3 regions of the Streptomyces sp. NPDC001450 genome follow, and region 2 is predicted to be linked to each of the others. Evidence: riboswitches for the same ligand, from Rfam matches in the RefSeq annotation. Region 2 holds a riboswitch; each other region holds the start of a gene.
What was found. Region 2 has a riboswitch for cyclic di-AMP ahead of ACWC5O_RS02095 (hypothetical protein). Riboswitches for the same ligand answer to the same signal wherever they lie in the genome.
Positions count from the first base shown of each region.

Region 1: linked by a shared signal. The riboswitch ahead of ACWC5O_RS04280 (peptidoglycan DD-metalloendopeptidase family protein) and the one ahead of ACWC5O_RS02095 (hypothetical protein) in region 2 are both predicted to bind cyclic di-AMP.
Region 3: linked by a shared signal. The riboswitch ahead of ACWC5O_RS23725 (transglycosylase SLT domain-containing protein) and the one ahead of ACWC5O_RS02095 (hypothetical protein) in region 2 are both predicted to bind cyclic di-AMP.

Region 1 covers NZ_JBSFHY010000003.1:169,395-171,649, forward strand. The annotation lists gene ACWC5O_RS04275 (SGNH/GDSL hydrolase family protein) at 1-9, opposite strand, end outside; gene ACWC5O_RS04280 (peptidoglycan DD-metalloendopeptidase family protein) at 266-1,183, opposite strand; cyclic di-AMP (ydaO/yuaA leader) riboswitch at 1,188-1,350, opposite strand; gene ACWC5O_RS04285 (alpha-galactosidase) at 1,654-2,255, opposite strand, start outside.
Region 2 covers NZ_JBSFHY010000002.1:54,949-57,203, forward strand. The annotation lists partial or broken gene ACWC5O_RS02095 (hypothetical protein) at 1-992, opposite strand, end outside; cyclic di-AMP (ydaO/yuaA leader) riboswitch at 1,003-1,174, opposite strand; gene ACWC5O_RS02100 (DUF1996 domain-containing protein) at 1,506-2,255, shown strand, end outside.
Region 3 covers NZ_JBSFHY010000021.1:131,630-133,884, forward strand. The annotation lists gene ACWC5O_RS23720 (HAD family hydrolase) at 75-887, shown strand; gene ACWC5O_RS23725 (transglycosylase SLT domain-containing protein) at 922-1,410, opposite strand; cyclic di-AMP (ydaO/yuaA leader) riboswitch at 1,416-1,597, opposite strand; gene ACWC5O_RS23730 (polyprenyl synthetase family protein) at 2,129-2,255, shown strand, end outside.

The sequences.
Region 1 (2,255 bases), on a different contig from region 2:
CCCGATCACTGATCTGTTGTCATTCTTCGAATCGTCTGCCACGTCGGACCATGATTCACCTTCGGATGTGACCTACGCGACCGTAGGCAGGGGTTGACGAACGGTGAGATGAGACACCCTTAAATCATTTGCCAATCCAGGAATAGCGCCCCGGTCGGACGCGTTGACGTGCGCACACGCCGAAGGCCGGACCCCGGGACGGGGTCCGGCCCTCGGCGGCTGTCAGGCAGGTGATTCTCGAGAGTGGGTCCCGGTGCCGGGAGCCTCAGACGGCGACGCCGTGGGAGCGGAGGTAGCCGACCGGGTCGATGTCCGAGCCGTAGTTCGGCGTGGTGCGGATCTCGAAGTGCAGGTGCGGGCCGGTCACGTTGCCGGTCGCGCCGGAGAGGCCGATCTGCTGGCCCGCGGTCACGGTCTGGCCGGCCGAGACGGAGAGCTGCGAGAGGTGGCCGTACTGGGCGTAGTAGCCGTCGTTCAGCTTGATGACGACCTGGTTGCCGTACGCGCCGCCCCACCCGGCGGAGACGACGGTGCCGGCGGCGACGGCCTTGAGCGGGGTACCGGTCGGCACGACGAAGTCGACGCCGGTGTGGTAGCCGCTGGACCACATGCTGCCGGCCACGTGGTAGCCGGTGCCGATGGTGGCGCCGGCGACCGGGAGGGTGTGGCCGGTGGAGGGCACGGAGGGGGCGGAGGGTGCGGTGGCGGCACCGGAGGCCTGGCCGGACTGGGACCGGGACGGGGACGCCGGCGCCGGGGCGGAGGGCTCGGTGTGCGCCTGGGCGGCCTTCGCGCCGAGCGACAGCTTCAGACCCGGGTGGATAAGCGAGGGGTCCTGACCGACGGCCTGCCGGTTGTCGTCGTAGAGCCGCTGCCAGCCGCCGCTGACGTGCTGCGCGCCGGCGATCTTCGCAAGCCAGTCGCCGGACTTCACCGTGTAGGTACGCACACCCGAATTCTGCTGTGCGGCCGCCTTCTTCACAGCCGCCTTCTTCACGGCCGCCTTTTCCACGGCCGGAAGGGACAGCACGGCCTTTCCGGGAACGGACTGCGTGGTGGCGGCGTGCGCTCCGGTGGCCCCGAGGAGCGGCAGGGCCAGCGCGGCGCCACCGGTTCCGGCGACTGCGATCGAGCGGGTGAAACGCGGGGTCTTGGGACGGCGGTGCTTACCCTTCGCGGGCATGGCGCATTCCTCTCCGGCGCCTGCGAGGTGAGCTGACGGGTTCGGGCTGGAGCTGCCCGGCCGCGTGGTGCGCGGCTGCACCCCAGCCTGTCTCGGAGACCGGGACAGGCAGTCGTACCTGGCGGGTCCCCCGCTCCTGCCGAACACGGGTGAAGTGTGTGGGGACTCCGGGCGGCGGCAGGATTCGGCGTTCCGTCCGGATTGGTGGCGAACGTAAGCGAGCAAGACGCACCCGGACAAGCAGCTGGTTCCAGACGTCGGGGATTCAAGTGATCGAATTCGGGAATTCACGGTCACTTTCCGTGAATCCCCGAATCCTCCCCCTTTTCAATTGCCTTCGCCTTTATGGGGATTACGTGAACATGACGCACGACGCACGGTGACGAATATGACGCTCCTCACGCGCCGGCTCCACACGCTCCCTCACTCCAGACCGAGTTGGAACGAAGGTGCCAATTCGGACAGACAGCTCAGATGCGGCACAGTCGGAGAACCGTCGCATCCAGGTCACCCTTCAGTCCGGTGCGCAGCCCGTGGTGCAGCAGGACCGCCCCTCGGTGCACTTCGCCCGTTTCGCGGCATTCGTACGACGCCGTCGGGTCGAGTCCGCGCAGCCGCAGCGCCGGCACCGGCTCGCCGTAGCGCTGCGCCTGGAGGCAGGCGAGGACCACGGCCGCGTCCCCGAGGACGTACTGGACGGCGCTCAGGCCGCCCGTCGGGGGCCGCAGCCGGTACTGGTCGCCGCGCTGGACGACCGGGCGGATCTCCTTGTAGAGCTCCACCCACCGGTGGGCCTCGGCCAGTTCCTCCCCGGTCCACTCGGTGAGGTCGCCACCGACGCCGAGCACCCCGGCCATCGAGCTGACGAAACGGAACCGCAGCGAGCTCTCCCGTCCGTTGAGCTGGGTGTTCGGGCTGTCGGTGACCCAGGCGGCCATGACCCGCGCCGGATGGATCTGGCTGAAGCCGTGCTGGATGGCGAGCCGGTCGAGCGGGTCGGTGTTGTCGGAGGTCCACACCTGGTCGGTGCGGCTCATCACGCCGAGGTCGATCCGCCCGCCGCCGCCCGAGC
Region 2 (2,255 bases):
AAGGAGCCGGTGTCGGTCAGGGGCGCTGTCGCGGTCGGGCGGTTGAAGGGCTCGGTGGCGGCAGGAAGCGCGGTGACGCCGAGCGCGGTGGCCGCTTCCTGCGCCGGGAACACGCCAGGTGCCGCCCACTGCGGTGCGCGCCACTGGTCCTCGGCCGGCTGCGGTGCCTGACCCGCTGCGGTGCCCAGGGCGTCCGGCGCGGGAGTGGGCTGGGCAGCCGCGGCGCGCAGGGCGATGCCGCGGGACAACAGGTCCCGTGCCGCGGCGAGTTTCCGCCGGTTCTCCGCCTTGGACACCGCCGGGGCGGGTCGCCGGGACTCGGTGCCGGGGGCAGGTAGTGCCCGGGACTCCTGCTGCGGGGGCGTCGGGGGGGCGGGCAGAGCGGGGAGAGGGAGGGCGGTCGTCTGCGCCGAGGTGCGGCCCGCCGGTTCCAGCATGGCCCGGCTCGGCGGCTCGGCCGCGGCTCGGCCGGGGAGCTCCGGAGCGGTGCGGTCGGCCGCTACTTCCATGACCCGGCTGGTCAGTTCAGGAAGGGCACGGCTCGTCAGTTCGGGGACGGGCCGAGCGGTCAGCTCGGTGGCGGCCCCGCTCGGCAGCTCCGGCAACGCACGGGCACCCGTCCTCCCCGAGGGGCCGGCGGGCAACTCCGGCAGGCCTCGTCCCGGTGTCTCCCGGTCGCGAGCGGGGCGATCGCCGTCGCCTCGGTCCCCGGGGAGGGCCGGGGCGGCCCGCCGGCCGGGCATCCGGTCCGCCGGCAGTACCGCGGGTACGGACGGGCCGAGCTTGGCCCGCGCCCCTTCGAACCACTGCTTGGCCACCTCGTCGAGGGCCGGGTCCGAGCGCCGGTTCGGCCGCTTGGCCAGCGGAACACCACGAGTCCGCGTCGCCCCCGCCATGGCCCGTGTCGCGTTGAAGTTCCCCGTCTCGTCCTCGGCCCGGTCGTAGAGGGAGTTGATCCGCTGCCGGACCTCGTCGCGGCTGTCCGTCGCCATGAAGGGACGCACTCCTTCCGTGCTCCGCCTACCGAGCCGGCTGTCGGGTTCGGGCGGTGGGTTCCGGAAGGCGTGCCCTACGGCCGTCGCCTGCAAGGGCGTTGGCCGATTCACCCCGAAGTCGGTCGGGTCCCCGGCTCCGGCCGCACTCCACGGTGCACCGGATTCGGCGGGGGCCACGCGGCCCGGCGCGGTTCGCCGGGGGAGCCGTGCGGCCTGGTCGTCAACCTAGCCAATTTGTGTGGCCCGTGTGAAGGTTGAAGTGCGCAATGTCCGATACGGATATGTGATGTTCGTCTTGCCGTTCGAGACGAGGCACCCCCTGGGTGGCGCGGTGCCTATGAGATTCTGATGAATTCTCGGGACGCCTGAACACTCGGGCGCCCGGATCCGTATGGGGCGGGGGATTTCCATGCCGAGCCGCTCGACAGACTCAGAGGTACTTCCGTGGGACGCAACACGCGCAGACGCCCGACCCGTGCACGACGCGCGACCTTCGCAGCGGTCGCCCTGATGCTGGGCGGAGGCGGGCTCGTCGCGGCGAATGTCTACGCCTCGGCCTCCGAGGGCACATGGGGCGGGGACAGCGGCCCCGACGCGACGGGGCAGGTCCGCTCCGCGGGCATGGCCACGATCGACTGTCCGGACGTCGGCAGCCGGCTGACGACGGTGCCGGACGGCGCCCGCGAGGCCGTCGACCGCGAACTCGCCCAGCTGGACCAGCAGATCGCGGCCGCGTACCAGCAGCTCCAGGCGTCGGCCGAGTCCGTCCGCCAGGACCCTTCGGCCGCGGACGACCCCATCATGAACCCGCTGAAGGAGAAGCGGTCGGCCACGATCGAGCGGATCGCCGTCGCCATCGACCAGGTGGGGGACCGGCCGGAAGGACTGGAATCCCTGGCCGCCTGCACCCTGCGCCCCGGCCAGGACGGCGCGGGCGGCGACACGGGCGACGCCGGCCAGAGCAGCGCCACCCCGAGCGACGGAGCCCAACAGGGTTCCGGCCAGGGCCAGAACGGCGCCGGCCAGGGCGGCAACGGCCCCGTCGCCTCCGACTACGCGGACATCACCTCCGTACAGCCGAACGTGCCGAACCCGCCCCAGCAGGCCGACGCCTCGCGCGGCACCTTCACCTCCGAGTGCGGTGTCAACGCAGGCGGCCTGTTCAACTCCGACAACGTGATCGTCGCGCCCGGCGTCTCCAACGGCGCCCACCACTTCCACGACTACATCGGCAACCAGTCCAACAACGCCTTCGCCAGC
Region 3 (2,255 bases), on a different contig from region 2:
TTGGGGCTCAGGAGCACACAAGTCCGGGAACTTCAGGGTGAGTCGGCGGGGCCTGAGATCCGTATTCTCTGATCATGGTCGCACCCCCCGCATACTCACTGATCGCCACCGACCTGGACGGGACGCTGCTGCGCGGCGACGACACCGTCTCCGACCGGTCGCGCGCCGCGCTCGAGCGGGTGACGCGGGCCGGCGCCCGGCACCTGGTGGTGACGGGCCGCCCGGCCCCCCGGGTCCGGCCCCTCCTGGAGGGACTCGGCAGCACGGGGCTCGCGGTGTGCGGGCAGGGCGCGCAGGTCTACGACGCCGGCGCCGACCGTCTGCTGTGGTCGGTCCGGCTGGACCGGGAACTGGCCGAGACCGCGCTCGGCAAGATCGAGGCCGAGGTGGGGCAGGTCTACGCGGCCGTCGACCAGGACGGCGTGGAGGGGCTCACCCTGATCGAGCCGGGGTATCTGATGCCGCACCCGACCCTGCCCGCCATGCGGGTCGGCCGCCGCGACGACCTGTGGTGCGAGCCCATCAGCAAGGTGCTGCTGCGCCACCACACGCTGTCCGACGACGAGTTGGCGGCGATCGCGCGCTCGGCGGTGGGCTCGCTGGCCACGGTCACGATGTCGGGGCCCGGGACCGTGGAGCTGCAGCCGTGCGGGGTCACCAAGGCGACGGGGCTGGCACTGGCCGCCGAGTACCTGGGGATCGCCGCCGACCGGGCCCTCGCGTTCGGCGACATGCCCAACGACATCCCCATGTTCGACTGGGCCGGACGCGGTGTCGCCATGGCCAACGCCCACCCCGAACTCAAGGCCGTCGCCGATGAGATCACCACGTCGAACGAGGACGACGGCATCGCCGTCGTCCTCGAAAGACTGTTCCCGACCGACTGACCGGGATATCAGTAGGGCCCGCCGTGGGCGCCGGTCAGTAGGCGCCGAAGACGTTGTCGATCGACCCGTAGCGCGCGGCCGCGTAGTTGCAGGCGGCCGTGATGTTCGCGACCGGGTCGTAGATGTTGAAGGACGTTCCGGCCACGTGGTACGCGTTGAACGTCGGGTCGATGACCTGGAGCAGGCCCTTGGACGGGATGCCCTTGGCCGCGTTGGAGTCCCAGAGGTTGATGGCCGCCGGGTTGCCCGACGACTCGCGCATGACGTTGCGGTAGATGCCGTTGTACGTCCCCGGGATGCCCTTCTGAGCCATGATCGCGAGTGACTCGCGGATCCAGCCGTCGAGGTTGTTCGGGTACCCGGCGAGCGTGGTGGACGGCGTGGTGGCCGTGGGGGTGGCGGCGGACGCGCCGGTCGCGCCGATGAGCGGGAGGGCGAGCACGGCGGCGCCGGTGCCGAGGACGGCGAACTTGCGGACGAGGCGGTTGGCGCGGGTGCGGCGGGGCTGAGCGGCTGCAGGCATGGGGGCGTTCCTCTCCGTCGCCTGCGAGGTGAGCTGTCGGGTTCGGGCGGGGAGGTGCCCGGCCGTGCCCCTGGGGGGAGGCACGACTTCACCCCTAGCCGTCCCGGCGCGACGTGCGTCGTCCGGTCCGGCGGCTTACCTGGGTCCCCCGCTCCTGCCGTACGAATGAGTTCGTCGATGGGTGGTGTCAGACGCGGCAGGATTCGGCGTTCGCCTGACTGGCCCGGAAGCTATGCGACAGCACATGTCAGGAACAAGTACTGGATTCACCCAATGAGGCAGTTGACCTTGATCTGTTCCGAATGGGGCACTTGATCCTTTGCGGTTGCCAACCCTCAACTGGCCGATGCGGCAAGGGGAGAACGAGGGTGGTGCCGATTGGCCGATTCACGGGCCCGCGTGACCCAATTCACGAAATAGCAAAGAGTGTCAAATCAGACATGGGGGATTCGGGAGATTTGCTGGGTGTGATGCGAAAGGAGTACTCCGCCCACCGTGCGGTTCGCGACAAATCGGGCGAGATCCTGTTAAGTCATTGTGTACTCATACTTATCAGATGATCAAAAACATACCGGCCGTGATCCGATACCGCCCGGGCTGGACCGGTGGGCGCTATCGGTGATCGAAACAGGACCGGATACGCTGACTTGAGTGATGGCAACGACCTATCGACAAACCGTGTAGTCGCCAGCAGACACCAGCAGACAGGAGACCCCTCGTGACCGTCGTCGGGCCGTTCGGGCTGAGCGTGCGGGACCAGGCTCTGGAAGCCGATGTCCAGGCCGGATTGACGGCTGTCGAGGAAGGCTTGCTCGAAGCCACCAAGAGCGAGGTCCCGTTCATCA